DNA from 2 places in the Microbacterium sp. GW821-FHT01D02 genome. Region 1 is predicted to be linked to the other one. Evidence: riboswitches for the same ligand, from Rfam matches in the RefSeq annotation. Region 1 holds a riboswitch; the other holds the start of a gene.
What was found. A riboswitch is a leader RNA that binds a small molecule or an ion and turns the genes downstream of it on or off. The one in region 1 is predicted to bind thiamine pyrophosphate.
Positions count from the first base shown of each region.

Region 1 (15,288 bases):
CGCAGTGATCCCCGGTGGGGTCAACTCGCCGGTGCGGGCCTACGGGTCGGTCGGCGGCACGCCGCGGTTCCTCGCCTCGGCGAAGGGCGCGCGCGTGACGGATGCCGCGGGTCGCGAGTACGTCGACCTCGTCGCGTCCTGGGGTCCCGCTCTTCTCGGTCACGCGCACCCGGAGATCGTCGCCGCCGTGCAGGAGGCCGCATCGCGGGGCCTGTCGTTCGGCGCTCCGACCGAGGGCGAGGTCGAGCTCGCGGCGCTGATCGCCGATCGCGTGCGGTTCGGCGAGACCCGTCCCGTGGAGCGCGTGCGGCTGGTGTCGACCGGCACCGAGGCCACGATGACGGCGATCCGTCTCGCCCGCGGTGCCACCGGGCGCGACCTGCTGGTGAAGTTCGCGGGGCACTACCACGGCCACTCGGACGGGCTCCTGGCCGAGGCGGGCTCGGGCGTCGCGACGCTGGCCCTCCCCGGTTCCGCCGGAGTGCCGGCCCCGATCGCGGCGCAGACGCTCGTGATCGGCTACAACGACCCGGAGGCTCTCGCCGCGGTGTTCGCCGAGCACGGGGAGCGCATCGCCGCCGTCATCGTGGAGGCCTCGGCGGCCAACATGGGTGTCGTCGCTCCGCTGCCCGGCTTCAACCGTCTGATCGCCGAGACCGCGCACGCGCACGGCGCGCTGATGATCCTCGACGAGGTGCTGACCGGCTTCCGCGTGCACCCCGCCGGCTTCTGGGGGCTGCAGGCGGCAGCGGGCGAGGACTACCTCCCCGACATCTTCACGTTCGGCAAGGTCGTCGGCGGCGGGATGCCGCTGGCCGCGCTCGGCGGTCGCGCCGAGGTCATGGACCTGCTGGCACCGCTCGGCCCCGTGTACCAGGCGGGAACCCTGTCCGGGAATCCGCTCTCGGTCGCAGCGGGCCTCGCGACGCTGCGGCTCGCGACGCCGGAGGTCTACGCGACCGTGGACGCGGCAGCCGCCCGGGTGTCGGACGCTCTCGATGCCGCGCTCACCTCAGCCGGAGTGACCCATGCGGTCGCGACCGCCGGGAACCTGTTCAGCGCGTCCTTCCGCGCCTCCGCGCCGCGGAACTATGCCGAGGCGCAGGCGCAGGAGTCGTTCCGCTACGCGCCGTTCTTCCACTCGCTGCGCGAACAGGGCGTGGCTCTTCCGCCGAGCGTCTTCGAGGCGTGGTTCCTCACCGCCGCCCACGGCGAGGAGGAGCTGCAGCAGATCGAGGCCGCACTCCCCGCTGCCGCCGAGGCCGCGGCGGCCGCGCGTCCGTAGCGCGGGTGCGACGAGCGCTCCTGCTCGCCGGTGCTCCTCGGCGCCCGGATGGTGGCGAGGGCTATGACGCAGCCGCGCCCGCTCTGCCCGCCTGGATGAGCGATGCCGCGGCCGTGGCGAAGAACGCGACCACGACGGTGACACCGCACACGAGGGAGAGGGTGCCGTCGCTGACGAGCGCGACGATGCCGGCGACCGCGCTCACCGCGAAGCCGATCCAGACCGTCGGGGCGGCCGATCGGTGCGCCGCGGACCAGGCGGCGTCGCTCCTCATGGTCGCGCGAGTGCGGATGCCGGCGATCCGGTTGCGCCGTAGTCGACCGCGGCCCGCCAGCTCCACCAGCACCGTGGTGACCAGCAGCAGGAGCGGGACGACCACGGCGATCACGACCATGCCGCCAGTCTAGGTCGCGCCCTTCGAACGGTCGCCGCTCAGCCCCGCGGGGACGTGCGTGTGCTCGGATGCGGGACGAGGGTCGGGGCGAGTGGTGGCAACCGACAAGGGATCGTTGCGTTCCTGTGAGCAACTTCCAGACAACTGGCAGGGCCGCGCTGGCAGACTAAGTGACATGGTGACGTTGCTGCTGGACCAGACGCAACTGGAGGTCGTGCTCTCGCCGATCGAACGTGCCGCGACGTTCCACAGGGAGAACCTCCGGATCGCGCGCGACACCATCACCAAGGTCCAGCTGACGGAAGACGCCTGGACCTGGCTCCGCGGCGTGCCGAACCCCGGGACGCATATCCCCGGTGTGCTCGCCGCCGGCAGCTGGAAGGCGGCAGGCAGCCTCGACTTCGTCCTGATCCGTCGCCGACGTCCGAGCGTCGTCATCGACCTCGAAGGCGACGAGCAGTACGGCCGACTGATCCTCACCACGCGGCACGGCGTCGCCCTCACGCAGGCGCTGCGCCTGGACGTGTCGGACGAGCCGGCGACCGTCGAGGAGATCGTGGCGTCCGCGTCGATTCCCGTGTCGAAGGGGAAACGGCGGCCCGTGATCCGTCCCCGACCGGCCTGACGCGAACCGGCCTGACGAACCGGCCCGCCGGCTCATCGGTCCTGAACGACAACGCCCTCCGCGACCAGCAGGTCGGGAGGGCGTTCTCGTGGGCCGAACGCACTCAGCCGTGGTGGTTGTCGCCGTTGTGGTGCTCACCCTCGCGGTGCTCACCCTCGCGGTGCTCGCCCTCGGCGTGCTCGCCCTCGTGGTGCTCACCCGCGGGGTTCTCGCTGGCGTCGTCGGCGTGCTCGTCGTCGGTGGGGGCGCCCGCGGAGTCGGAGCCGTGCTCCGCCGCTGCGGCGCTGTCGTCTGCTTCCAGCGGCACGGTGTCGATGACGCCCGTGGAGGCGACGCTCCAGTGGGCGCCCTCCGCCGCGGTGTCTTCGCCGGCTTCCTGACCGTCCGAGCTCAGCGGGTAGTCCCGTGGCTCATCCTCGTAATAGGCGCGAGCCGCTGCGGCGAGCATCGAGCTGACAGCAGCGGAGCGGGGGTCCGACTCCTCGCCGTCGCTCTCCTCGTCGGTGCGGGTGTCGCCGTCGGCGGACGACGCGGCGTCGTCGACGCCGGACTCGCTCGCCGCGTCGAGGTCGGCGAAGATCTCGACCCCGGCATGGTCGTCCTCGGACGCGGCTTCGTCCTCCGACACGGCTTCATCCTCGGGCGCGGCTTCGTCCTCCGACGTGGCGTCATCCTCCGAGGAGGTGTCGCTCTCCGGCCCGGCGTCGGCGACGTGGTCCGGAGCCTGCTCGGGCTCGTCCGCATCGGTGGGCGGGGTCGTGAAGATCTCGGCGACGCTGTCGCGGACATCTTCCGCGGGGGTGGGCTCGACGGCGGTGACCGGCGCGGCCGCCCCGAAGAGGATCTGGTCGAAGGACGGCGCCGGCGACTCCTCGGCCGCGGTCTCGTCCTGCGTGTCCTCGGCGGGGGCGTCCTCGGCGGGGGCTGCGTCGGCGGGGGTCTCCTCGACAGAAGGCTCGTCGGCGGAGGTCACGTCTGCGGATCCCTGCTCCGTGGGCTCGCCTTCAGCGTCCTCGGCCGGTGCTTCCTCAGCAGTCGCGACCTCAGCAGTCGCGTCTTTAGCAGTCGTGTCTCCAGCAGGCGCTTCCGGAGCGGCGACGGAGGCGGCGAGGTCGTCCGCGACATCCTCACCCTCCGGAGCGGCAGCGGCTTCGGCCGCCCATGCGGCCGCCGCGGCCACGGGAATCGCGACCACGGAGTCGACAGGCCCGACCGGGGCATCCGTCACGTCGTCGGAGGGGCCGTCGACCTCGGCGGTCACGGGGGCAGCGGTCGCGGGGGCAGCGAGCTGCGGGGCCGCGTCCTCGATGCGCGTGCTCAGTCGGCCGCCGCGCATCAGGTCGATGAAGACGTCTTCGAGCGTCGGACCGCGCTGCACGAGCGTGCTCAGGGCGATCCCGGCGTCGGCGGCGACGGCACCGACCGTGCCGGCGTCTCCGCCGCGGACGGTGAGGCCGGAGCGCAGCACCTCGATGTCGAACCCGGCAGCCGACAGCGCGGCCGTGAGTGCGCCGCGATCCGCGGCATCCACGATCACGGAGCCGCCCTTCGGGTCGGCGAGGGTCTCGATGCCGCTGGCCAGCACGAGCTGGCCCTTGGACAGGACGAGCACGTTGTCGGCGACCTGCTCGACCTCGCTGAGGACGTGCGAGGACACGAGGACGGTACGGCCCTCGTCGGCGAGGCGGCGCATCAGGAGCCGCATCCAGCGGATCCCCTCCGGGTCGAGTCCGTTGGCCGGTTCGTCGAAGACGAGGGCACCGGGGTCGCCGAGGAGGGCGTGCGCGACGCTCAGCCGCTGACGCATACCGAGGGAGAAGCCGCCGATCCGCGAGTCGCCCTCTCCGTCGAGTCCGACCAGGGAGAGGACCTCGCCGACGCGAGCCAGCGGGATGCCGTTCGCCTTCGCGGCGATGGTCAGCTGTCGTTCGGCGGTGCGGCGGGGACGGTAGACGGTCTCTTCGAGGACCGAGCCGATCGTGCGCAGCGGCTGGCGGAGCTCGGCGAAGGCCGTGCCGCCGATCGTGGCGGTTCCGGACGTGGCACGCAGCTGACCGAGCAGGATGCGCAGCGTGGTGGTCTTGCCGGCTCCGTTCGGCCCGAGGAATGCGGTGACGGCACCGGGCTCGACGCGCGCGGAGAAGTCCGAGACGGCGGTCACCTCATTGAAGCGCTTCGTCACGTGCGTGAACTCGAGCACCTGTCCTTCAGGCATCCGTGACCTCTCGTCGCATTGAACAGTTCCTCCCTATCCTGCCGGAAAACCCTGTCGGATCCCGCATTTCGCGCGGAATACCGCCGCTGGCGACGGGGTAGCCTGGCACGCGTGACCGATTCTCGCGCTGCATCCCGCGTCCTCGTCCGCACCGAAGGAGCGCTCGGGCGGCTCACGCTCAATCGCCCCGAGGCGATCAACGCCCTCGACGTCGAGATGATCGGCCTCCTGACCGAGGCCCTGCACGCCTGGCGCGACGACACCGACGTGCAGATCGTGCTCATCGACGGCGCGGGGGAGCGCGGCATGTGCGCCGGCGGCGACGTCCGTGCCCTGCACGCGCAGATCGTCGCCGGACAGGCCGAGCAGACGGCGGAGTTCTTCCGCGCCGAGTACGCACTGAACGCGATGATCGCGGAGTACCCGAAGCCGGTCGTCTCCTTCGCCGACGGCATCACGATGGGCGGCGGCATCGGCCTCGCCGGCCACGCCGCGATCCGCATCGTGACGGAGCGCTCGAAGCTCGCGATGCCCGAGACCCGCATCGGCTTCACCCCCGACGTCGGCGGCACCTGGCTGCTCGGCCGCGCTCCGGGACGCTTCGGCGAGTACTTCGGCCTGACCGGGGCGACCATGAGCGGAGCGGATGCCGTGTACCTGGGCTTCGCCGACCACTTCGTGCCGTCCGACCGTCTCGACGCACTCAGCGAGGCGCTCGCCTTCCGCGCGGACCCGACCGGGCCCAGCGAGATCGTGCTGCTGTTCGACGAGACGCCCGAGCCCACGCAGCTCCCGGAATCGCGCGAGTGGATCGACGACGCCTTCTCGGCGCCGACCGTGACCGAGATCATCGAGCGTCTCCAGGCGCGGGGGACGACGGAAGCCGCCGCGACCGCCGACCTCCTGGAGGGGCTCGCCCCCACCGGTCTCACGGTCACGCTCGACGCCGTGCGCGAGGCGCGCGAGCTGCCGGGGCTGCGCGCCGCGCTGGAGGGCGAGTACCGCCGAGTGCTGTGGTTCGTGAACGAGCACCCCGACCTCGTCGAGGGGATCAGGGCGCAGCTGGTGGATAAGGACCGGAACCCGAAGTGGGACCCGCCGACGCTCGCCGAGCTCACCCCTGACGCCGGTGCTCCTGCGCGCGACTACGTGCCGCAGCATCCGCTCTTCTGACGTTCCCCTCGGACGGCTCGTGCCCCCGCGGGCGGACTCGCCCGCGGAGAGTGGGGTGCGCCGGGCCTACTCCTCGCCGTCGGCCATGACGGAGGGGTCGGAGCGCGTCTGCCAGATGGTGCGGAGCACGTCGATGACGTCGTCGGGATCGGCATCGGCGGACGCCGCCTCCTCGACCAGGTCGCGGATGCGCCGGATGACCGAAGCAGGGAGCACTCCGGCCGACTCCGCGACCCGTGTGCCGGCGGCCGTCCGCGAGACCACGAGTCCCTCACCCTCGAGCATCTTGTACGCCCGCGCGACGGTGCCGGGAGCCACGCCCAGATCGCTCGCCGTCTGGCGGACGGTCGGCAGTCGTTCGCCCGCGCCCAGCTGCCCCGACACGATGAGGCCGCGCAGCTGGCGGTAGATGTCGAGCGCCGGATTCGCCTCGGCTGCCGGTGCGAGCTTCGGCGTCGGACTCATCGTGCCGCCCCCGAGTCGGCGGTGGCCTCGACGGGCTCCGCGGACCCGGCGCCGTACGTGAAGGGGCGCAGCTGCGCGGTCACCAGGAGCAGCAGCGCGAAGGCCGCGATCTCGAGCACCGGTGCCAGCCAGCCGCCAACCGCGGCGATCTCCCCGTAGCGCCAGAACGCCTCGTACGAGTCGTCGCCGCCGTCGCCCATGACGGTGAGCCCGCTGACCGAACCGGCCTCCGCGATGAAGCGCCAGGCGCCCGCGAGGGCGAGGAGGGCCGAGGCGGTCACGATCCGGGCGATCCCGGTCGCGAGGTCTCGGCGCTCGCGCTGCTCGGCGACGACCGTCTCGGGGCGCAGGAACGCGCGCGCGGAACTGGCCTGGAGCGCGCCGACGGCGAGGCCCACGAGGGCGACGATGCAGAGCAGGACGGGGATGCCGTACGCCCAGCCGTAGAACCAGGGACGGATCGGATCGATCGCCTCGTTGGGGACGCCGATCTCGAGGTACACGTAGGGGCCGTCGCCGATGTTCGACGAGGCGAGGCCGGCGGCCACGGTGGTCGCCGTGAGGGCGAGCAGCGCGATGGCGGCTCCCGCAGACCCGACGCGGGAGCTGAAACTCCGCCACGTCCGACGGACGGCGGGCAGGACGGGGCGCTCCGGCGGTGTGCTCCCGCGACCCACGACGAACATCAGCAGGACCGCCAGGCCGACGGCTGCCGTGAAGAGCGGCGTCGCGTAGCGCCACCAGGAGACGACGTTGTAGAGGTCGAGGAAGTACCCCATGACCACGTTCTCGACCGTGAAGGCCAGGATCACGGCGATGGCGGTGATGCCGAGCACGCGGTGCTCCGGCGTGTAGCGGGAGACGACCCCGGCGGCCGCCGAGGGGGCGAGCCGGACGCGACCCCGGCGTCGCGCGGGTTCGCGGGACAGAAGCGTGATGCCGCCGACGATGATCGCCGCGAGCACCAGGGAGACCACGGGCAGCGTGAGGGCGGCGCCGAGCAACGGGCCCGGGTCGATCAGGGAGGCAGGGTGCAGAGTCATGCGGTGTCCGTTCTGTTTGTACCGCATGTCTATCACAAGTTGTGTCAAGTCGTAAATACAAGAGAGGGCAGCCGCGAGCGTCGTCCCGTTGTTCGCCCGTGTGCAGAAAGCGCTGGTCGCAGCGGGAACCGGTTCGCTCTCAGCGAAGGTCCTCCCTGAGGGGGATACGAATGTCGGCGGTTCGTGGCACTCTGTCTTGTGGCCGATTGTCGGTCGGCATCCGTCAGCCGAGAAATCCGCCGTTCCATCCTTCCTAGAAAGTCCGCCTGTGCTGGGAAAAATCCTCGTCCGCTATCTGTCTCGATATCGATGGCTGCTGCTCGCCGTGCTGGTCTTCCAGCTCGCCAGCGTCGCCGGTACTCTCTATCTCCCGAGCCTCAACGCCGACATCATCAACAACGGCATCGCGCGCGGTGACACCGGCTACATCTGGGGCACCGGCCTGTTCATGCTGGCGGTGTCGCTGGGGCAGATCATCGCCTCGGTCACCGCGACCTACTTCGCTGCGCGCGCCGCGATGGGCGCAGGCCGCGACATCCGCGCCGATGTGTTCGGCAAGGTCAGCGGCTTCTCCGAGCGTGAGGTGTCGCAATTCGGCGCCGGCTCGCTCATCACCCGCAACACCAACGACGTGCAGCAGGTGCAGATGCTCGCGATGATGGGCGCCACCATGCTCGTCACCGCGCCGCTGCTCGCCATCGGCGGCATCATCTTCGCCGTGCGAACCGAGGTGACCCTCAGCTGGCTGATCGCGGTGTCGGTGCCGCTGCTGCTGATCCTCGCCGCACTCGTGATCGGGCGCATGGTGCCGCTGTTCCGCAGCTACCAGGGCAAGCTCGACAACGTGAACCGCATCATGCGCGAGCAGCTCACCGGCGTCCGCGTCGTGCGCGCTTTCGTGCGCGAGCGCATCGAGGAGGAGCGCTTCCGCGGCGCCAACACCGACATCATGGTCGTCGGTCGCAAGGTCGGCTCGCTGTTCGTGCTGCTGTTCCCGCTGTTCATGCTCATCCTCAACGTCACGGTCGTCTCCGTGATCTGGTTCGGCGGCATCGAGGTCAACAACGGCTCGGTGCAGGTCGGCACGCTCTTCGCCTTCATGCAGTACATCGGCCAGATCATGGGCGGCGTCATCATGGCGAGCTTCATGGCGATGATGATCCCGCGCGCCGCGGTCTCGGCCGAGCGCATCGGCGAGGTGCTCGACTCCGAGTCCACCCTGGTGCGGCCCGAGAACGGCGTCACCGAGTTCCCGGTCCCCGGATCCGTGGCGCTCGACGACGTCGAGTTCACCTACCCCGGAGCCGACTCCCCGGTGCTCACCGGCATCAGCTTCGGCGCACAGCCGGGTGAGACGGTCGCGATCGTCGGATCCACCGGATCGGGCAAGACCACGCTCATCTCGCTCATCCCGCGCCTCTTCGACGTCTCCGGCGGCTCCGTGCACGTCGGCGGCACCGATGTGCGCGAGGCCGACGTCGAGTCGCTGTGGGACAGCATCGGCCTCGTGCCGCAGCGCCCGTTCCTCTTCACCGGCACCGTCGCGTCGAACCTGCGCTACGGCCGTGAAGACGCCACCGACGAGGAGCTCTGGCACGCGCTCGACATCGCGCAGGGTCGCGACTTCGTCGAGGAGATGCCGGACGGCCTCGACTCCCGCATCGCCCAGGGCGGCACGAACGTGTCCGGCGGTCAGCGCCAGCGTCTCGCCATCGCCCGTGCGATCGTGCACCAGCCGAAGATCCTCGTCTTCGACGACTCGTTCTCGGCCCTCGACCTGACGACGGACGCCCGTCTGCGCCAGGCACTGTGGCGGGAGCTGCCGCACGTGACGAAGATCGTGGTCGCGCAGCGCATCTCGACCATCACGGATGCCGACCGCATCGTCGTCCTCGACGGCGGCACGATGGTCGGCGTCGGCACGCACGAGGAGTTGCTCGAGACGAGCGACACCTACCGCGAGATCGTCGAATCGCAGCTGGGGGTGGACGCATGAGCGAGCAGAGCAACGAACAGGGCAAGATCAAGCGTGGCCGTGGCCGTGGCAAGGCAGGAGCAGCAGTGGCCGAGGTCGAGCTGACCGCCGAGGAGAAGTACGAGGCCGAGCTCGCGGAGCAGGCCCGTCAGAACTCCGGCGACTGGGACAGCGTGGCACCGGGCAAGGCCGACAACTTCGGTCCGAGCTTCGCGCGCATGATCGGACTGCTGAAGCCGTCGGCCCTCTGGTTCGTCTTCGTGTCGATCCTCGGCGCCATCGGCGTGGTCCTCACGGTCGCGGCGCCCAAGGTGCTCGCCGAGGCGACGAACCTCGTCTACAAGGGGTTCATCTCGATCCAGCTCGGTCAGTCGACCGACGGCCTCCCCGGCTTCCCGGCCGGCACGCCGCAGGACACCGTCATCGAGGCGCTGCGCGCGCGTGGCCAGGACGACTACGCGAACCAGGTCGGCGCGCTCGGCGACTTCACCGTCGGCCAGGGCGTCGACTTCGACGCGCTGCGGCTGGTCATCGCCGCGGTCCTCGGGATCTACGTGGCGGCGGCGTTCCTCACGTGGATCCAGGGCTACGTCATCAACGTGATCATGGTGCGCACCATGTGGCGACTGCGCGAATCGGTCGAGGCGAAGATCAACCGCCTGCCGCTCGCGTACTTCGACAAGGTGCAGCGCGGTGAGCTGATCTCACGCGTCACGAACGACATCGACAACATCACGCAGACGATGCAGCAGTCGCTCTCCGGTGCACTAACCTCGGTGCTCACCGTGATCGGCGTGCTCGTGATGATGTTCTCGATCTCCTGGCAGCTCGCGCTCGTCGCCCTCGTCACCCTGCCGCTGATGGGCATCATCTTCGGCGTGATCGGACCCCGCTCGCAGAAGGCGTTCGGCACGCAGTGGCGCAAGGTCGGCCGACTGAACGCCCGCGTCGAGGAGGCGTTCTCCGGCCACGCGCTGGTGAAGGTCTTCGGACGTGAGAAGGACGCGCTGGACAAGTTCCAGGCCGAGAACGAGGAGCTGTTCCAGGCGAGCTTCAAGGCGCAGTTCCTGTCCGGCATCATCATGCCCGCCATGATGTTCGTCGGAAACCTCAGCTACGTGGGCATCGCGGTGCTCGGTGGTCTGATGGTCGCGAACGGCCAGCTCCGTCTCGGTGACGTGCAGGCGTTCATCCAGTACTCGCAGCAGTTCACGCAGCCGCTGTCCGAGCTGGGTGGCATGGCCGCCGTCGTGCAGTCCGGCACGGCATCCGCCGAGCGGGTGTTCCAGCTGCTCGACGCGGATGAGCAGGAGGCCGACGACGCCGATGCTCCCGAGCTCGTGGAGGGCAAGGGCGTCATCGAGTTCGAGAACGTCGCGTTCTCGTACACGCCGGATCGTCCGCTCATCCGGGACCTGTCGTTCCGGGTGGAGCCGGGTCAGACGGTCGCGATCGTCGGTCCGACCGGCGCGGGCAAGACGACGCTGGTCAACCTGATCATGCGTTTCTACGAGCTCAGCGGCGGACGGATCATGCTCGACGGTCAGGACATCGCCGAGGTGACCCGCGACGAGCTGCGATCCCGCACCGGCATGGTGCTCCAGGACCCGTGGCTGTTCGCCGGCAGCATCCGCGAGAACATCCGCTACGGTCGCTCCACCGCGACCGATGAAGAGGTTCTCGCCGCCGCCAAGGCGACCTACGTCGACCGCTTCGTGCACGCCCTCCCCGAGGGTTACGACACGGTGCTCGACGAGGATGCCGCGAACGTGTCGGCGGGTGAGCGTCAGCTCATCACCATCGCCCGGGCGTTCGTCGCGCAGCCGTCGATCCTCATCCTCGATGAGGCCACGTCGGCGGTCGACACCCGCACCGAGCTGCTGCTGCAGCACGCGATGGCCGCGCTCCGCGAGGGACGCACGTCGTTCGTGATCGCGCACCGCCTGTCGACCATCCGCGACGCTGACCTCATCCTCGTGATGGAGCACGGCGACATCGTGGAGAAGGGCACGCACGACGACCTCATCGCCGCGCAGGGCGCCTACTGGCGGCTGTACCAGTCGCAGTTCGAGCAGGCGGCGACCGACATCGACGCCGAGGACGCGCTCACCGGTTCCACGCCCGTGGTCGTGACCGGCGAGGCGGGCGCGGGCGAGAGCGCGCTGTCCGAGTCGGCAGCCGCGGTGGCCGGAGCCTCGGTCGGGGCGAACGTCCCGGCTGCCGAGACCGCCGCCGCTCAGTCGCTGCTCGAGGACGGAGCGGACGGCTCCGGCCCCCGCGCCTGATCAGCGAGACGCCGACGCCCCACTCCGGTCATCCGGGGTGGGGCGTCGTGCTGCGGCGGCAGTGCTGCTGCGGCGGCGGTAGTGCCACGCGTCGGGGTAGTGCCACGCGTCGGTGGTAGTGCCACGCGTCGGTGGCAGCGCCAGGCGTCGGTGAAGCGGTCAGGGCTTCTCGGTCGTGATGCCGAGGAGCTCCAGCGGGTGGGTCAGCCGCCACCACGGGCTCGGGTCGGCCACGTCTTCCGCCAGGACCAGCGGCGTCGAGGTCGTGTTGATCGGGCCGACCGTGGTCAGCGTGCCGACCGTGCCGTCCTGGTCGCGCTCGTCCCCGAGATCGAAGGCGACGGTCGACGTGGGGAGAGCGCCGTTCCACAGGACCACGTCGGCGTCGGCGTCGGCGACGACGTCGACCTTCTCGCCCCACAGCGTGGTGACCCGGCCGACGACCGTGCCCTGGGGGACGGCCGGTGCCTGCGCCTCCAGCTCCGCCTCGGCCTGAGCGAACAGGGAACGGGTGAGGGCCAGGCGCGCCTTGTCGTCCGCCTGGTTCAGCGCGGCGGCGTACAGCTTCACCGTCGTGTCGCCGATCGTGACGTCCTTCGCGGTGAGGAGGTTCCAGCCGACGAGCGTGCCGGTCTTGATGCCGACGACGCCCGGGTCGGCGAGCATGCCGTTGGTGTTCACGACGGTGCCCGCGCCGGGAAGGTCGACTGATTTCGTGCCGACGATCTCCGCGAACACGGGGTTCTGCATCGCCTTTTCGCCGAGGGCGATCAGGGCGGCGGGCGTGGCGACGTTGCGCTCGTCGAAGCCGGACGGCGTCACCACCGTGATGCCGCTGAGGCCGCGCTCGCGCAGCCAGACCTCGGCGGCGCGTGCGAACTCCTCGTCGGAGCCCCAGATCTCGGAGGCCAGGCGGTCGATGTAGTTGTTCGCCGAGCCCAGAAGGGTGCCCTGCAGCATCTGGTACTCGGTCAGCACGCCGTCGACGGGGACGTCGAGGGCGGACTGGTCGCTGCGCCGGTAGTCCCAGTACTTGACGCTGTCCCAGTAGGTGAAGGAGAACTCGCGTCCCTGCTCGCCGGGCGCGAGGGGCATCCGGTCGAGCACCATCAGGGCGCTGACGACCTTGGTGATGCTCGCGATGCTCACCGGAGCGGTGCCGGATGCGCTGGTGCTCATGCCCGCGATGCCGACCGCTCCGCTGCCTGAGGTGGGCCACGTGACGGCGGCCGCGGGCGCGGCGACGGGCTCGAACGCGACGGACTCCACGGTCGGAGGGACCTCGTGCAGCGGCCAGAGCAGCGTCGTGCCGGCGTATGCGGCGACGAGGCCGACGAGGGTGGCCAGCGGCACCAGGATCCCCGGACGGAGGATCGCCGGTCGCAGCTGTGCGCCGCGCAGGAGGCCGCCGCCCTTCTCGACCTCGGCCGTCTCGTCGAGGGTCGCGAGCGGGGAGTGCGCGGCGACCTCCGCGGCATCGACCCAGGTCAGCGCGGTCGCGGTGGTCTCCTCATCCGCCCACTGCGGGGCGGTCGCATCCGCCAGCGCATCCGCATCCTCGGGAGAGGGCTCCCGGGTGCGGCGCCCCGAGGGGACGAACGGCGGCTTGGTCAGCGGAGGCGTGGAGTCGGTCGGGACCGCCGGCTCGGGCGTGAGGCCCGGTTCGGGGGAGAGGACGGGCTCGGGCGAGAGGACGGGCTCGGAGCCGGCCCCCTTGTCCCCGGTGAACAGGGCATCGAGCACGGCCGCGTCGACGGGGATCGCGGGAGCGACGGAGGCATCGGGCGGCAGCGCGTCGCCCGCGAACAGCCGATCGGCCGCGAACGAGGTGCTGCTGTGAGCGGGGTCCGCGGCATCCGGTGCGACCGGGAGGCTCTCGTCGGGGCCGGAGGGGACACCGGCCGGAGAGCTGTCGTCGCTGACGACGCCCGTCGCCTCGTCGGCGGGATCTGTTGCGGTCACTCGCTTACGGTACCGAATCCCTGGAGCGTTCCGCGGCGCGGAGCCCCCGGGGGCGCGGGGTGTCGCCAGCGGGTAGGATCGTCAGCACAACCACGGGAGTCCGGCGAGCCGGGCTGAGAGGGAGCGAATCGCGCTTCGACCGTCGAACCTGATCTGGGTCATGCCAGCGCAGGGAGGAGTTCAGATGAGCACGTCCACATCCACGTCCGCATCCGCGAAGACGCAGGCACCTGCCCCGGCCAGGAGCTTCCTACGCTGGCGCATCGTCGACATCGTCGTCGCCAGCGTCATCGGCGTCGCCGCCGGCCTGATCTTCCTCGCCTGGAACGTCGGCTACCTCGGGCCGAAGGCGCTGCTGGAGCCGCTGCTCCCCGGCGTCCAGGGTCTCCTCGACGGTCCGTGGCTCTTCGCCGGCGTGCTCGGCGGGCTCATCATCCGCAAGGCCGGCGCGGCGATCTACGTCGAGCTGCTCGCGGCCGTCGTCTCCGCGCTCATCGGCAACCAGTGGGGTGGGTTCCTCACGCTCGAGGCCGGCCTCGTGCAGGGCCTCGGCGCCGAACTGATCTTCCTGCTCTTCTTCTACCGTCGCTGGTCGCTGCCCGTGGCGATCCTCGCGGGCGCGGGCGCCGCCCTCGCCGGCGGGATCAACAACCTCGTGCTCTGGTACGCCGGCTCCGGTCCCGCCTTCACGACCATCTACCTGATCAGCACGGTCATCTCCGGAGCCGTCATCGCCGGAGCCCTGTCCTGGGTGCTGGCGCGAGGCATCGCCGCGACCGGAGCCCTCGACCGGTTCGGCTCCGGGCGCGAGGCGCGCGTCCGCGTCTGATGGCGGCGGACGGGGCCGTTCCCGCCGCCGTCGAGGCACGCGGCTGGGGGTGGAGGCACGCGAGTCGTCTCGCCTGGGCGCTGCGCGACGTCTCCTTCCGCATCGAGCCGGGGGAGCGCGTGCTGGTGCTCGGCGCGTCCGGTGCCGGCAAGTCCACCCTGCTGCACGGCCTCGCGGGCGTGCTCGGCGGCGAGGAGGAGGGCGAGAGCACCGGCGACCTGCTCGTCGACGGTGCTCCCGCCGTCGCGACCCGCGGCCGTGCCGGGCTCGTGCTGCAGGACCCCGACTCGCAGGTCATCCTGGCGCGTGCAGGGGATGACGTGGCGTTCGGCTGCGAGAACCTCGGCGTGCCCCGGGAGGAGATCTGGCCGCGCGTGGAGTCGGCGTTGGAGGCGGTCGGGCTCGATGTGCCGCTCGACCACCCGACCAAGGCGCTGTCCGGCGGCCAGAAGCAGCGGCTGGCGCTCGCCGGGATGCTGGCGATGCGTCCGGGACTCGTCCTGCTCGACGAGCCGACCGCGAACCTCGATCCCGCCGGGGTGATCGAGGTCCGCGACGCGGTGGAGCGGATGCTGCAGGCGCGGCCGGCGACGCTCATCGTCGTGGAGCACCGACTCGAGGTCTGGCTGCCGCTCATCACCCGTGTGATCGTGATCGGGGCAGGAGGAGTGATCGCCGACGGAGCGCCCGCAGAGGTCCTCGGTGCGCAGGGGGCGCGACTCGCCGCGGACGGTGTCTGGGTGCCCGGGCATGCGCCGGCCACGCCCCCTCCTCCGCGGTCGGCCCCCGGGGACGCCCTGCTCTCGGCGCGCGGCCTGGCCGTCGCCCGCGTCAAGGGACGTCCGGTCGCCACCGGCATCGACCTCGACGTGCACGCCGGGCAGGTGCTCGCGATCACGGGGCCGAACGGAGCGGGCAAGTCCACGCTCGGGCTGACCCTCGCCGGCCTCCTCCCGCCCGCCGGCGGAGCGCTGACGGCATCCGCTCGGCTGGCGGACGGCGCCGACGCGTCGCCGATCCGCTGGGCGTCGAAAGAC
Region 1 is NZ_JBWKXB010000001.1:1,107,554-1,122,841, reverse strand. It holds gene hemL (glutamate-1-semialdehyde 2,1-aminomutase) at 1-1,285, shown strand, start outside; gene AC07VM_RS05510 (SdpI family protein) at 1,347-1,679, opposite strand; gene AC07VM_RS05505 (hypothetical protein) at 1,855-2,304, shown strand; gene AC07VM_RS05500 (ATP-binding cassette domain-containing protein) at 2,408-4,519, opposite strand; gene AC07VM_RS05495 (enoyl-CoA hydratase/isomerase family protein) at 4,631-5,692, shown strand; gene AC07VM_RS05490 (GntR family transcriptional regulator) at 5,759-6,157, opposite strand; gene AC07VM_RS05485 (hypothetical protein) at 6,154-7,200, opposite strand; gene AC07VM_RS05480 (ABC transporter ATP-binding protein) at 7,469-9,196, shown strand; gene AC07VM_RS05475 (ABC transporter ATP-binding protein) at 9,193-11,460, shown strand; gene AC07VM_RS05470 (D-alanyl-D-alanine carboxypeptidase family protein) at 11,620-13,422, opposite strand; TPP riboswitch at 13,505-13,616, shown strand; gene AC07VM_RS05465 (ECF transporter S component) at 13,607-14,251, shown strand; gene AC07VM_RS05460 (ABC transporter ATP-binding protein) at 14,251-15,288, shown strand, end outside.

Region 2 (15,288 bases), 1.1 Mb from region 1:
GGTGCAGCGCGTTCTCGAGAACAAGTGGAGGATCGCGCGATGAGTTCCGTCCTTTTCGACGTCCCCGGCCCCCGTGCCATCGTCCGCAACCGGCTCATCGGAGCCGTGACGGTCCTGGTCGTCCTCGCCGTGCTCGGCTGGGTCGTGTGGAGGCTGTTCGCCACCGGACAGTTCTCTGCCGAGAAGTGGAACATCTTCACGTTCTCCGCCGTCTGGGTCCGTTTCGGCGAAGGGCTGCTGGCCACGCTGGCCGCGTTCGCGGTCGCCGGCGTCGGGTCCATCGTCCTCGGCTTCGTCCTCGGCATCGGGCGCCTCTCGGAGCACGCCTGGGTGCGTGAGCCGGTCCGGTGGATCATCGAGGTGCTGCGAGCGGTGCCCGTGCTGATCCTCATGATGCTGCTGTACTACGGCCTTCCCGTGATCGGCGTGAAGATGCCGCCGTACTGGGCTGTCGTGATCGCGCTGATCGTCTACAACGGCTCGGTGCTGGCCGAGGTGCTGCGTGCCGGCATCGAATCGCTTCCTCGCGGACAGCAGGAAGCCGGCTACGCGATCGGACTCCGTAAGACCGGAGTGATGTACTTCATCCTGATCCCGCAGGCCGTGCGGGCCATGATGCCGGTGATCATCGCGCAGCTCGTCGTGGCGCTGAAGGACACCGCGCTCGGGTTCATCATCACGTACAAGGAGCTCCTCTACGTCATCAATCAGATCGGCAACCAGGCGCCCTACGGCTCCCCGCTGATCCCCGCCGCGATCATCGGCGGATCGATGTACGTGGCCGTGTGTCTCCTCCTCTCCTACATCGCCTACCGCCTGCAGCGTCGGGCCAAGCGCTCGCCGAAGGCAGGACCCGCGGTGCCGGACCCCCGTCAGCACGGCGGCGAGACGAACACCTCGCTGATCGTGCTGCAGAACGACGGCGGTGCCGGTGGTGGAGCACCGCGCTGATCCGCCAAAGGGACCCACGCGCCCCCGGTAGACTCGATTCTCGTGTCAGAGTCTCCTGAAATCACCCCGGAAGCGGTCGAAGCCGCTGTCGCCGACGCCCTCGCGGCGATCGCCGCAGCCACCGACACCGCCGAGCTGAAAGCGGCCCGTGCCGCCCATGTCGCCGACGGATCGCCGCTCGCGGTCCTGAACGCCTCGATGCGACAGGTCGCCCCCGAGAACAAGGCCGCGTTCGGCAAGCTCGTGGGTCAGGGACGCGGGCAGGTGACGCAGGCGCTCGCCGCCAAGGAGGCCGAGCTGGCCGCCGCGGAGGTCGCCGCGCGGCTCGAGGCCGAGCGGGTCGACATCACCGCCGTGCCCTCGCGCACGCGCGTCGGCGCCCGGCACCCGCTCACGCTCCTCCAGGACCAGGTCTGCGACATCTTCGTCGGCATGGGCTGGGAGATCGCGGAGGGACCGGAGCTCGAGCACGAGTGGTTCAACTTCGACGCCCTGAACTTCGACGTCGACCACCCCGCCCGCCAGGAGCAGGACACGTTCTACGTCGACCCGCCCTCGCGCCACCTGGTGATGCGCACGCACACGAGCCCCGTCCAGGTGCGCTCGATGCTCGACCGCGAGGTGCCGATCTACGTGCTGTGCCCCGGCCGTGTGTACCGCACCGACGAGTTCGACGCCACGCACCTGCCGGTGTTCACGCAGTTCGAGGGTCTCGTCATCGACAAGGGCATCACGATGGCGCACCTCAAGGGCACGCTCGACCACTTCGCGAAGCAGCTCTTCGGCCCTGAGGCCAAGACGCGCTTCCGCACCAACTACTTCCCCTTCACCGAGCCGTCCGCCGAGCTCGACCTGTGGCACCCGACCTTCAAGGGCGGCGCGCGCTGGATCGAGTGGGGCGGCTGCGGCATGGTCAACCCGAACGTGCTGCGCGCGGCCGGGATCGACCCGGAGGTGTACAGCGGCTTCGCGTTCGGCATGGGCATCGAGCGGGGCCTGATGTTCCGCAGCGACGTCCAGGACATGCGCGACATGGCCGAGGGCGATGTCCGATTCAGCGAGCAGTACGGGATGGTGGTGTGATGCGCGTCCCGCTTTCGTGGCTGCGTGAGTACGTCGATCTGGCAGCGGATGCCACGCCCGAGGACGTCCTCGGCGCGCTGGTGACCGTGGGCTTCGAAGAGGAGGACGTGCACCGCTTCGACATCACGGGTCCCGTGGTCGTCGGTCAGGTCGTCTCGCTCGAGCCCGAGCCGCAGTCCAACGGCAAGACCATCAACTGGTGCCAGGTCGATGTGGGCGAGGCGAACGGCGGTGTCCGCGGCATCGTCTGCGGTGCGCACAACTTCACCGTGGGGGACAAGGTCGTCGTGACCCTGCCCGGCGCGGTGCTGCCCGGTCCGTTCCCGATCGCCGCCCGCAAGACCTACGGTCACGTCTCCGACGGCATGATCGCGTCGGCGCGCGAGCTGGGCCTGGGCGATGAGCACAACGGCATCGTCGTGCTGTCCGACCTCGGCATCGACGCGCCCGTCGGCACCGACGCGATCGCCCTCCTGGGTCTCGACGACGTGGCGGTGGAGATCAACGTCACGCCCGACCGCGGCTACGCCTTCTCGCTGCGCGGCGTCGCCCGCGAGTACTCGCACGCGACCGGTGCGAGCTTCCGCGACCCCGCGGAGCGCGACTTCGCCGAGCTGCAGCCGGGCAGCGGGCACACGACCGTGGTCGACGACGTCGCCCCCGTGCGCGGCCGCGTCGGCGCGAGCGAGTTCGTCACGCGTGTCGTGCGCGGCGTCGACCCCTCGCGTCCCACCCCGCCGTGGATGATCGCGCGGCTCAGCCTCGCGGGCATGCGCTCGCTGGGCGTGCTGATCGACATCACCAACTACGTGATGCTCGAGCTCGGCCAGCCGCTGCACGGCTACGACCTCGACAAGCTCACCGGCGGGATCACCGTCCGCCGTGCGCACCCGGGCGAGAAGATGACGACGCTCGACGGCGTCGAGCGCGCGCTGCACGAGGAAGACCTCCTCATCACGGACGAGTCCGGTCCGATCGGCCTCGCCGGCGTCATGGGCGGCGGCACGACCGAGATGAGCGACACCACGCGGAACGTGCTCATCGAGGCCGCGAACTTCGACCCCATCACCATCGCCCGCTCGGCGCGACGGCACAAGCTGCCCAGTGAGGCCTCCAAGCGCTTCGAGCGCGGTGTCGACCCGCTCATCCCGTTCGTGGCGGCCCGCCGCGTGGCCGACCTCATGGTCGAGCTCGCCGGTGGCACGCTCACCGAAGAGGGCGGCGCGCTGTTCGCCGAGGTGTTCGTCGCCGACGTCGAGCTGCCCGCCGGCTTCGTGCAGGGGCTCATCGGCGTCGACTACACCGACGACGAGATCACCGGTGCGCTGACCACGATCGGCGCGGACGTCACCGCGGCGGAGGACGGCTCCGGGTGGACCGTGATCCCGCCCACCTGGCGTCCCGACCTCACGGACAAGTGGACGCTCGCCGAGGAGGTCGCCCGCATCCACGGGCTCGACCGCATCCCCGCAGTCCTGCCGACGCCGCCGTCCGGACGTGGTCTCACCGCGCACCAGCAGGGCCGTCGCCGCGTGGCCGATGCCCTGGCCGCCGCCGGTCTCGTCGAGACGCCGGCGTTCCCGTTCACCACCGAGGCGCAGAACGACCTGCACGGGTCGGCGTCGGGCGAGCACCTGCCGAGCATCCGTCTGGCGAACCCGCTCGACGGTCAGGCGCCCTTCCTGCGGCGCTCGCTCATCCCCGGACTGCTGCAGACCGCGCACCGCAACATCTCGCGCGGCCTCACGGACCTGGCGATCTTCGAGACCGGTGCCGTGTTCGTGCCCGAGCCGGGCGTCGAGTACGGCACGGAGGAGGTGCCGCCGCTGGGCGTGCGCCCCTCCGATGAGACGCTCGCCGCGCTGAACGCCTCGATCCCGCCGCAGCACCGCCACATCGCGGCTCTGCTCACGGGCCATGTCTCCCCGCGTCAGCCCGGCCGCCCGGCCGAGGCGGCAGGGCTCGTCGAGGCGTTGGACGCCGTTCGGGTGATCGCGGCAGCAGCGGGCGTCGACATCGACGTCGTGCAGGCCGAGCGCGCCGCCCTGCACCCGGGCCGCACCGGATCGCTCCTGGTCGCGGGGGAAGAGGTCGGCTACGTCGGCGAGCTGCACCCCGCCGTGGCGGAGGACGCCGATCTTCCCGGTCGCGCGACCGTGCTCGAGCTCGACCTCGATCGCATCCTGACCCTGGCGAGCGGACGCGTCGTCGCCGCATCGCTGTCGACGTTCCCGGCCGCGACGCAGGACGTCTCGCTCACGCTGCCGGCGGATGTCGCCGCAGCCGATGTGCAGGCGGCCCTCGCGGAGGGCGCCGGAGCACTGCTCGAATCGGTGCGTCTCGTGGACGACTACCGGGGCGAGGGTGTGCCGGAGGGGTCGAAGAGCCTGACCTTCGCGCTGCGCTTCCGCGCCGATGACCGCACGCTCACGGCGGCCGAGGCCACCGAGGCCAAGCTCGCCGGTGTCGAGGTCGCTGCGGAGCGGTTCGGGGCGGCGCTGCGCGACTGAGTCGGACGCGGACGAACCGTGTCGCACCTCGGATGATCCGGGGCGGTGCCGGAGTAGCGTGGCGGGATGAGCATCCTCCCCCAGAGCACCCCGGCCGCCGTCCCGGATGACGCGCGACCGCTGGGAGAGGGACCGTTCCTCGCGCCCGGTGCGCAGATCGACTGGCACTACCGGAAGCCGGGCTGGCAGCCGGGGGAGCCGTCCACGATCTCTCCCATGCGGGTGGTCCGCGACGACGAGCGCGGGCTCGTGGCGTGGCTCGCCCCCGGGACGCTGCAGGAGTCGCAGGGGGCGCCGGACGGACAGCGGGTGCGTTCGGTGCCGCTCGCTCGCCGCTGGCTCGAGGCGCGCACGCGCATCGTCGAGGAGTGGTGGGGCAACGGTGTGCTGCGCATCGCGCCGGCGGGCCTGCCGTGGTCGGTCTGGCTCTTCTGGAGCGACACCACCGGCCCGGTCTGGGAGTTCGCGGGGTGGTACGTGAACCTCGAGAACGCGCACCTGCGCACCGATCAGGAGACCTACTCGTCCGATCACATCCTCGACGTCGAGATCGACCCCGACGGCGGCATCCATCTGAAGGACGAGGACGAGCTCGCCGCTGCCATCGACCAGGGGCGGCTCAGCGCCGAACAGGCCGCGCAGGTCGAGCGGCACGCCGACGCCGCGATCGCCTCGTTCCGGGCCGGGGACTGGCCGTTCGACGACGAGTGGCGCGGGTGGCGGCCCGACCCGTCGTGGACGACTCCGGTGCTCGACGGCCTCGATCGACTCGGGCAGGACGTCGGTCTGCTCTGAGCGGAAGGACTTCCGTGCGGCTCCGGATGCTGGTGACATGGGACGCATGACGGACGTGTTGATCCTCGGCGGAACAGGCTGGCTCTCGGGGCGCATCGCGCGGCGCTGGCGGGATGCCGGCGCGGCGGTGACGTGCCTCGCCCGCGGGACGCGCCCCGCGCCGGACGGAGCGGTGCTCGTGCGCGGCGACCGGGAGGATCCGGACGTGTACGCCGAGCTCGCCCGCCGGGAGTGGGACCACGTCGTCGACATCTCCTCGCAGGCGACGCAGGTCGCCGCTGCGGTCGATGCCCTCGGCGACCGCGCCGCGCGGTGGACGTACGTCTCATCCCTGTCCGTGTACGCGGACGACGTGACCGTCGGTGCGGACGAGTCCGCGCCCCGGCATCCGGCCGCGCGTCCCGGTGACGCGTACGAGTACGGGGCGCAGAAGGTCGCGGCGGAGGATGCCGTGGCCACGCTCGGTGAGCGCGCCCTCCTCGTGCGCCCGGGGCTCATCGTGGGCGACGGAGACCCCAGCGACCGCTTCGGCTACTGGGGCGCGGCTTTCTCCCGAGCCGGTGACGGTCCGGTACTGCTGCCCCCGCTGGACGGTCGGAGCACGCAGGTCGTCGATGTCGACGACCTCGCCGCCTACGTCGTGCAGGCGACGCGCAGCGGGGCGGTCAACGCGATCGGCGACCGGCATCCCCTCGCCGACGTGCTGCAGACGGTCCGTGCTGCCTCCGGGCACACCGGCGACGGGGTGGTCGCCGAGGAGGAGTGGCTCGTCGACCACGGGGTCGAGTACTGGGCAGGTCCACGCTCGCTGCCGCTGTGGCTGCCCGCCGGGATGACCGGGTTCATGACCCGCTCGAACGACGCCTTCCGCGAGAGCGGGGGTCGACTCCGCCCCCTCGCCGAGACTGTCGAGCGCATCGTGGCGGACGAGCGGGAGCGCGGGGTCGACCGCGACCGTCGGGCCGGCCTCACGCGGGCGGAGGAGCTGGCCCTCCTGGCCGATCGGGAGACGCCCCAGGCCGATCGCTCGTCATTCCAGGCCCATCGCTAGACTCTGAGCAGTGACACGGGGTGCCGCGAACCGCGGCTGAGAACAGACCCGTCGAACCTGATCTAGTTCGTACTAGCGAAGGGATGTCGCATTGAGCGATCTTCTGCGTCCTGATTCCACCATCGACCTCGCCGGCTCGGCCGCGACGCTGCTGGGGGTGCTGCGACAGGCGCCTCCGCTGACGCACTGCATCACCAACGCCGTCGTGACCGGATTCACCGCCAACGTGCTGCTGGCCCTGGGAGCCGCCCCCGCCATGGTCGACATCGTCGGCGAGGCCGAGATGTTCGCCGGCGTCGCCTCCGGGCTGCTGGTCAACCTGGGCACCCCCACGCCCGAGCAGCGGACGGCGACCCTGGAGGCGGTCGCGGGTGCGACCGCATCCGGCACCCCCTGGGTGCTCGACCCGGTCGCCATCGGCGTGCTGCCGGTCCGCACGGCCCTGGCCCACCGGCTGGTCGAGCTGCGCCCGACCGCGATCCGCGGCAACGCGTCCGAGATCCTCGCCCTCGCCGGTCTCAGCGCCGGCGGCCGTGGAGTGGATGCCACCGACAGCACGGATGCCGCGGCCGATGCCGCCGGCGTTCTCGCGCGACGCGTCGGCGCCATCGTCGCCGTGTCCGGGCCGGTCGACCTCATCACCGACGGTGAGCGGGTCCTCCGCATCGCGAACGGGCATGAGCTGCTGACCCGCGTCACGGGCGGCGGCTGCGCACTCGGCGCCGTGATGGCCGCCTTCCTCGGGGCCGCCAGGGACACGGGGCACGATGCGCTCTCGACCGTCGCGGCCGCGAGCCTCGTGTACACGATCGCGGCCGAGCGAGCGGCGGAGGACTCCCGCGGACCGGGCAGCTTCGCCGTCGCCCTGCTGGATGCGCTCGCCGCGGTGACCGGGGACGACGTCCTCGCCGGCGCGCGTGTCGAGGAGGACGTGCGGTGATCGCCGACCTCTCGCTCTATCTCGTCACGGACGCCGCGCTCTGCGGAGAGCGCGGCGTCGTCGAGACCGTCCGCCGGGCCGTCGACGGCGGGGTGCGCATCGTGCAGCTGCGCGACAAGGCCGCGACCGACGCCGAGACCGTCGAGCAGCTGGTCGCCCTGTCGCAGGCGATCGACGGGCGGGCGCTGCTCGTCGTGAACGACCGCCTGGAGGCCGCACTGGTCGCCCGCGAGCGCGGTGCGCGCGTCGACGGGGTGCACCTCGGACAGGGCGACGAGTCCGTGCTCCGCGCCAGGGAGGCGCTCGGGCCGGACGCGCTGATCGGTCTGACCGCGAACACTCCGGCACACCTCGAGGCGGTCCGCGCGCTGCCCCACGGCACCGTCGACTATCTGGGCGTCGGGGTGATCCGTCCGACCGCCACGAAGCCGGACCACCCGGCGCCGCTCGGCGTGGACGGGTTCGCCGCCTTCGTCGCGAGCAGTCCCGTCCCGTGCGTGGCCATCGGCGGGGTCGGCATCGACGACACCGAGGCCCTGCACGCGGCCGGCGCGGCCGGACTCGCCGTGGTCTCGGCGCTGTGCGCGGTCGAGGATCCCTCGGCGGCAGCGGAGGCGTTCCGACGCCGTTGGCTCGCGGGGTCCGTGCCGCGCGTGCTCAGCATCGCCGGCAGCGACCCCTCGGGCGGCGCCGGCATCCAGGCCGACCTCAAGTCCATCGCGGCGAACGGGGGCTACGGCATGGCCGTGCTCACCGCGCTGACGGCGCAGAACACCCGCGGTGTGCGCGACGTGCACGTGCCCCCGACGGCCTTCCTCCGTGCGCAGCTCGATGCGGTGTCGGACGACATCGCCGTCGACGCCGTGAAGATCGGGATGCTGGCCGATGCGGAGGTGATCCGCACGGTGGGGGACTGGCTCGAAAAGGTCCGCCCGCCGATCGTGGTGCTGGACCCCGTGATGGTCGCCACGTCGGGCGACCGGCTGCTGGCGCCGGACGCGGAGCGGGCGCTGCGGGACCTGCTCGGGCGCGCGAACCTGATCACCCCGAACCTCGCCGAACTCGCGGTGCTCTCCGATCGCGAGATCGCCGACTGGGCCGACGCCCTCGCCGCCGCGGAGGAGCTCTCCGCCGAGATCGGCGCGGCCGTGCTCGTCAAGGGCGGCCACCTCCCGGGCGACGAGGCGCCGGACGCACTGGTCGACGCGCGTCGGGGACTGCGCCAGGAGTTCCCGGGGGCCCGCATCGCCACGGCGAACACGCACGGGACCGGCTGCTCGCTCTCGTCGGCGCTCGCGACCCTGCTCGCCCGGGGCGAGGAGCCGCGTGCCGCCGTGCGCGCCGCCCGCACCTGGCTCCGCGAATCGATCCGTGCGGGGGCCGGACTCCGCGTGGGGCAGGGCAACGGCCCGATCAGCCACTTCGCCGGGCTCTGGGAGCGCGGGGGAGCGGCTGCCCGACCCGAGGCCGCCGACATCGCGGCGGAGTGGTGGGAGGGCATCGCCGGCATCCGGGCGGGGATCGACGATCTGCCGTTCATCCGGGGCCTCGCCGACGGCTCGCTGGAGCGGGAGCCGTTCCTGTCGTACCTGGCGCAGGACGCGCTGTACCTCCGCGAATACGCCCGCGTCCTCGCGGAGGCCGCGCGCCTCGCCCCGACATCCGACGAGCAGGCCTTCTGGGCCGAGTCCGCACACGGCTCGATCGTCGGGGAGCTCGAACTGCACGCGTCGTGGTTGACGCCGGCGCAGGGCGTCAGCGCGGCGACCTTCGCGACGGAGCCGGGACTGGCGACCACCGCCTACCTCGACCATCTGCGCTCGGTCGCCTTCGGCGGTGACTACGCGGAGATCGTCGCCGCCGTCCTCCCGTGCTTCTGGCTCTACACCGACCTCGGGCGACGCCTGCACGCGGGGGAGTTCGGGGAGGATGCCCGCGATCCGCGGCATCCGTACGCCTCGTGGCTCGCGACCTACGCCGATCCGTCCTTCGAGGAGGCGACCCGGACCGCGATCGCCCACGCCACGGAAGCCGCGAGCCGAGCGGATGCCGAGACGCGCGCACGGATGCACCGCGCGTTCGCGGTGTCCAGCGCGCACGAGCTGGCGTTCTTCGCGGCACCGCTGGAGTCGCGCGACCGCGGATGACGCGTCGGATTTGCGGTGGCTGCCGAGGCCGCGCTACTGTCGCGACATGCCTTCGGCCGCCACCGCTTCTTCGACGCTCGCTCCGAGCGTCATCGCTGTGCGCCGACGCCGCGGCCGCCGACTGTAGGCGACCCCGCCCTCCTGCCTGTGCACGCACGGCGGTCGAGTGCCGGTGTCGCCGCCTCCGGCCCCGTCCCCGGTCCCGATTTCCTCGTGGGCCCGACCGTTAAGGTAGAAGCATGACGTATTCCGTCGCCGTCTCCGGCGCATCCGGCTACGCAGGCGGCGAGATCCTCCGCCTCCTGGCCGATCACCCCGACATCGAGATCCGCACCGTGACGGCGCACTCGAACGCCGGACAGCCTCTCGTCGACCATCAGCCGCACCTCCGCTCGCTGGCGCACCTCACCCTGCAGGACACGACGCCCGAGATCCTCTCCGGCCACGACATCGTGTTCCTCGCCCTCCCGCACGGCCAGTCGGGGCAGTACACCGACGCTCTCGGCGACGCTCCGCTGGTGATCGACGCGGGGGCCGATCACCGGCTCACCTCGGCGTCGGCCTGGGACGCGTTCTACGGCGGAACCTTCCACGAGGCGTGGACCTACGGCGTCCCCGAGCTCCTGGTCGACGGGGTCAAGCAGCGCGAGCACCTGCGCGGGGCGACGCGCATCGCGGCCCCGGGCTGCAACGCGTCGACGGTGAGCCTCAGTCTCGCTCCCGGTGTCGCCGCCGGCGTGATCGACCCGTCCGACATCGTCTCGGTGCTGGCGGTCGGCCCCTCGGGCGCGGGAAAGAGCCTCAAGACGAACCTCCTCGGCAGCGAGATCCTCGGTACCGCGAACCCCTACGCGGTCGGCGGCACGCATCGGCACATCCCCGAGATCCGCCAGGCGCTCGCCGCGGCCTCCGGGGCCGACGCCGACGGGATCCGCATCTCCTTCACGCCGGTGCTGGTCCCGATGTCGCGGGGCATCCTCGCCACCTCGACCGCGCCGATCGTCGAGGGCGTGACGGACGCGCAGATCCGCGACGCCTGGCAGAGCGCATACGGCGAGGAGACCTTCGTCCAGCTGCTGCCGGAGGGACGCTTCCCGCGCACCGCCGACGTGCTCGGCGCCAACACCGCGCTGATCGGTCTCGCGATCGATCGCGCCGCGAACCGCGTGACCGTCGTCGCCGCGGTCGACAACCTCGTCAAGGGCACCGCCGGCGCTGCCGTCCAATCCATGAACATCGCGCTGGGTCTTCCCGAGTCCCGCGCCCTCTCAGTCAACGGAGTCGCACCATGATCGTCGAGGCAACGCAATGAGCGTCACCGCCCCCGCAGGATTCGAGGCGGCCGGCGTGGCCGTGGGGCTCAAGTCCACCGGCAAGCCCGATGTCGCCGTCGTCGTCAACCGCGGACCGCGCAAGGTCGGAGCGGCCGTCTTCACGAGCAACCGCGCCAAGGCGAACCCGATCATCTGGTCGCAGCAGGCCGTCGCCGACCGTGTGGTCGAGGCCGTCGTGCTCAACTCCGGTGGAGCGAACTGCTTCACCGGGTCCTTCGGGTTCCAGACCACGCACCAGACGGCCGAGAAGGCGGCCGAGCTCCTCGGCGTCAGCGCCGGCGACGTGCTGATCTGCTCCACGGGCCTCATCGGCACCGGCGACGAGACCTTCCGCGCTCGGGTGCTCGCCGGCACCGAGCAGGCGATCGCCGAGCTCAGCGCCGACGGCGGGGAGCTCGCCGCACAGGCCATCATGACCACCGACACGGTCGCGAAGACCGCCGTGATCAGCCGCGACGGCTGGACGATCGGCGGCATGGCGAAGGGCGCCGGCATGCTGGCGCCCGGCCTCGCCACGATGCTCGTGGTCATCACGACCGATGCCGTCCTCGAGCCGCTCCAGGCCGACGAGGTGCTGCGCCGGGCGACGGGGAAGACCTTCGACCGGCTCGATTCGGACGGCTGCATGTCGACGAACGACCAGGTCACGCTCCTCGCCAACGGGGCCTCCGGGGTCGTGCCCGACCTCGACGACTTCGCCGCCGCCCTGATGGACCTCTGCCAGGAGCTCGCGGTCAAGCTGCAGGGGGATGCCGAGGGCGCGAGCCACGACATCACGATCGAGGTGCAGCACGCGGTCTCCGAGCAGGATGCCGTCGAGGTGGGCCGGTCCGTGGCCCGCAACAACCTCTTCAAGGCCGCGATCTTCGGCAACGACCCGAACTGGGGCCGCGTGCTCGCCGCGATCGGCACCACGAGCGCGCAGTTCGACCCCTACGACGTGGACGTCTGGATGAACGGCGTCCGCGTGTGCACCGAGGGCGGCCCCGACCGTCCGCGCGAGGAGGTCGACCTGACCCCGCGCGCCACGCACCTCGTGATCGACCTGAAGACGGGTGACGCCACCGCGACCGTCCTCACGAACGATCTCACCCACGACTACGTGCACGAGAACAGCGCCTACGCCTCATGACCGACATCCAGGACACTCCGGCCGAGGTCGCCGCGCAGAAGGCCACCACGCTCATCGAGTCGCTGCCGTGGCTCAAGAAGTTCCGCGACCAGATCGTCGTGATCAAGTACGGCGGCAACGCCATGGTGTCGGAGGAGCTGCAGGACGCCTTCGCGCAGGACATCGCGTACCTCCGCTACGTCGGGGTGCTGCCGGTCGTCGTGCACGGCGGCGGCCCGCAGATCTCGAACATGCTGCAGCGGCTCGAGATCCCCAGCGAGTTCAAGGGCGGATACCGGGTCACGAACACCGAGGCGATCAGCGTCGTGCGCATGGTGCTCACCGGGCAGGTGAACCCGCAGCTCGTCTCCAAGATCAACTCGCACGGTCCGATCGCGACCGGCCTCAGCGGGGAGGACGCCGGGCTCTTCGGCGGCCGCCGCCGCGGCGTCGTGATCGACGGCGAAGAGGTCGATCTCGGTCGCGTCGGCGATGTCGTCGAGGTCGACCCGACCCCGGTGCTCGACCACCTCGCGGCCGGCCGCATCCCCGTGGTCTCGAGCATCGCGCCCGACCTCGACCACCCCGGTCAGTCCCTCAACGTCAACGCGGATGCCGCGGCCGCGGCTCTCGCGGTGGCGCTCAAGGCCCGCAAGCTCGTGATCCTCACTGATGTGCCGGGGCTCTACGCCGACTGGCCGAACCGCGATTCGCTCGTGTCGCACCTGACGTCGGAAGCCCTCATCGAGATGCTGCCGAAGCTCGAGTCGGGGATGATCCCGAAGATGCGCGCGTGCCTGGACGCGGTCGAGGGCGGCGTCGACGCGGCGGCCATCATCGACGGACGGGTGCCGCACTCGGTGCTCGTCGAACTGTTCACCAGCAAGGGAATCGGGACCGAAGTGGTCCTGGGAAAGTCGGAGGTGACGGGATGACCGTCTGGCAGGACGATGCGGCACGCGATCTCGTGCTCAACGCGGGGGAGCGGCTCGCGCTGCTGGTCCGCGGTGAGGGCTCGTACCTGTGGGACGCCGACGGCCGACGCCACCTCGACTTCCTCGCCGGCATCGCGGTCACCTCGCTCGGCCATGCGCACCCGGCCTTCGTCGAAGCCGTGTCGACGCAGGCGGCGACGCTCGCCCATGTGTCGAACTACTTCGCGACCCCGCCGCAGCTCGCGCTCGCCGCACGGCTCAAGCGCCTCGCCGGCGCCGGCCTCGACGGGCGCGTGTTCTTCTCGAACTCGGGCGCCGAGGCCAACGAGGCGGCCTTCAAGCTCGCCCGCCTCCACGGCGGCGCCGAGCGTCCGCGCATCCTCGCGCTGGAGAACGGCTTCCACGGCCGCACGATGGGCTCGCTCGCGCTGACCGCGAAGGCGTCCATGCGTGCACCGTTCGAGCCGATGCCCGCCGGCGTCGAGCACATCCCGGCCACGATCGAGGCGCTGGAAGCGGCGATGGACGACCGCGTCGCGGCCATCATCGTCGAGCCGATCCAGGGCGAGGCCGGTGTCGTCGAGCTGCCGGAGGGCTACCTGGCCGCCGCACGCTCGCTGACCCTGGCGCACGGCGCACTGCTCATCGTGGACGAGATCCAGACCGGCGCCGGTCGGACCGGCGAGTGGTTCGGCTTCAGCCACGAGGGCATCACGCCCGACGCCATCACGCTCGCCAAGGGCATCGGCGGCGGCTTCCCGATCGGCGCCCTGGTCACCTACGGTGCGGCCAGCGCGCTCTTCACCCCCGGTTCGCACGGCTCCACCTTCGGCGGCAACCCGCTCGCGACCGCCGTCGCCGACGCGGTGCTCGCGGAGATCGAGCGTGCCGGGCTGGTCGAGAACGCCGCCCGCCGCGGTGCGGAGCTGCGCGAGCTGCTGCTCGGCATCGGCTCCCCGCTGATCGCCGGTGTGCGCGGTCGCGGTCTGCTCGTCGGCGTCGCGCTGACCGAGCCGGTCGCCGGTGCCGTCGTCGCAGCCGCGCAGGAGCGCGGTCTCATCGTCAACGCCGCCAACCCCGAGACCGTGCGCATCGCGCCGGCGCTCACCATCGGCGACGCCGAGCTCGCGGAGTTCCGCGAGCTGTTCACGGCCGCCCTCGCCGACGTCCAGGCCTCTGTAGCCGGAAAGGTATCCGCATGACCCGCCACCTGCTGCGTGACGACGACCTGACGCCCGCCGAGCAGGCCGAGATCCTCGATCTCGCGCTCGAACTGAAGAAGGATCGCTGGGCCGACAAGAGCCTCGCCGGGCCGCAGACGGTCGCCGTCATCTTCGACAAGTCCTCCACGCGCACCCGCGTCTCGTTCGCGGTGGGCATCGCGGACCTCGGTGGCTCTCCGCTGATCATCTCCACCGCGAGCAGCCAGCTCGGCGGCAAGGAGACCCCCTCCGACACCGCCCGGGTGCTCGAGCGGCAGGTCGCGGCCATCGTGTGGCGCACCTACGCGCAGTCCGGGCTCGAGGAGATGGCCGCGGGCACGCGGGTGCCGGTCATCAACGCCCTGTCGGACGACTTCCACCCGTGCCAGCTGCTGGCCGACCTGCTCACGATCCGCGAGCACAAGGGCGACCTGAAGGGGCTCACGCTCACGTTCCTCGGGGACGGGCAGAGCAACATGGCGCACTCCTACGCGCTCGCGGGCGTCACCGCCGGCATGCACGTGCGCATCGCCTCGCCCGAGGACTACGCGCCCCGCGCCGACGTGATCGAGGCCGCCGACCGCCGGGCCGCCGAGACCGGTGGCTCGATCACCCTCTACACCGACCCGGTCGAGGCGGCCGCCGGTTCCGACGTCGTGGTGACCGACACCTGGGTCTCGATGGGCAAGGAGGAGGAGAAGCTCGCGCGCATCCGCGACCTGGGGGGCTACAAGGTCACGCCCGAGACGATGACCCTCGCCGACCCGGAGGCGATCTTCATCCACTGCCTCCCCGCCGATCGCGGCTACGAGGTCGACTCGTCGGTCATCGACGGTCCGCAGAGCGTGGTCTGGGACGAGGCGGAGAACCGGCTGCACGCGCAGAAGGCCCTCCTGGTCTGGCTGCTCGGCAAGAAGGACGCGTGATGGCCGACTCGACGCACGAAGGCACCAACGAGGGCGCGCTCTGGGGCGCACGCTTCGCCACCGGACCCTCGCCCGAGCTGGTGGAGCTCAGCCGCTCCACGCATTTCGACTGGATCCTCGCGCCGTACGACATCGCCGGCTCACATGCGCACGCGACGGCTCTCGAGGCCGCCGGCTACCTCGAGTCCGACGAGGCGCAGCGGATGCACGAGGGCCTCGACGCCGTGGCGCGCAAGGTCGCCGACGGCACCCTGCGCCCGGTGCCGACCGATGAGGACGTGCACGGTGCGCTCGAACAGGCGC
Region 2 is NZ_JBWKXB010000001.1:8,589-23,876, reverse strand. It holds gene AC07VM_RS00110 (amino acid ABC transporter permease) at 1-43, shown strand, start outside; gene AC07VM_RS00105 (amino acid ABC transporter permease) at 40-951, shown strand; gene pheS (phenylalanine--tRNA ligase subunit alpha) at 994-2,034, shown strand; gene pheT (phenylalanine--tRNA ligase subunit beta) at 2,034-4,544, shown strand; gene AC07VM_RS00090 (DUF402 domain-containing protein) at 4,611-5,339, shown strand; gene AC07VM_RS00085 (NAD-dependent epimerase/dehydratase family protein) at 5,386-6,390, shown strand; TPP riboswitch at 6,397-6,491, shown strand; gene thiM (hydroxyethylthiazole kinase) at 6,482-7,330, shown strand; gene AC07VM_RS00075 (bifunctional hydroxymethylpyrimidine kinase/phosphomethylpyrimidine kinase) at 7,327-9,477, shown strand; gene argC (N-acetyl-gamma-glutamyl-phosphate reductase) at 9,717-10,769, shown strand; gene argJ (bifunctional glutamate N-acetyltransferase/amino-acid acetyltransferase ArgJ) at 10,786-11,943, shown strand; gene argB (acetylglutamate kinase) at 11,940-12,857, shown strand; gene AC07VM_RS00055 (acetylornithine transaminase) at 12,854-14,059, shown strand; gene argF (ornithine carbamoyltransferase) at 14,056-14,985, shown strand; gene argH (argininosuccinate lyase) at 14,985-15,288, shown strand, end outside.
Region 2: another riboswitch for thiamine pyrophosphate. It lies ahead of thiM (hydroxyethylthiazole kinase); the one in region 1 lies ahead of AC07VM_RS05465 (ECF transporter S component).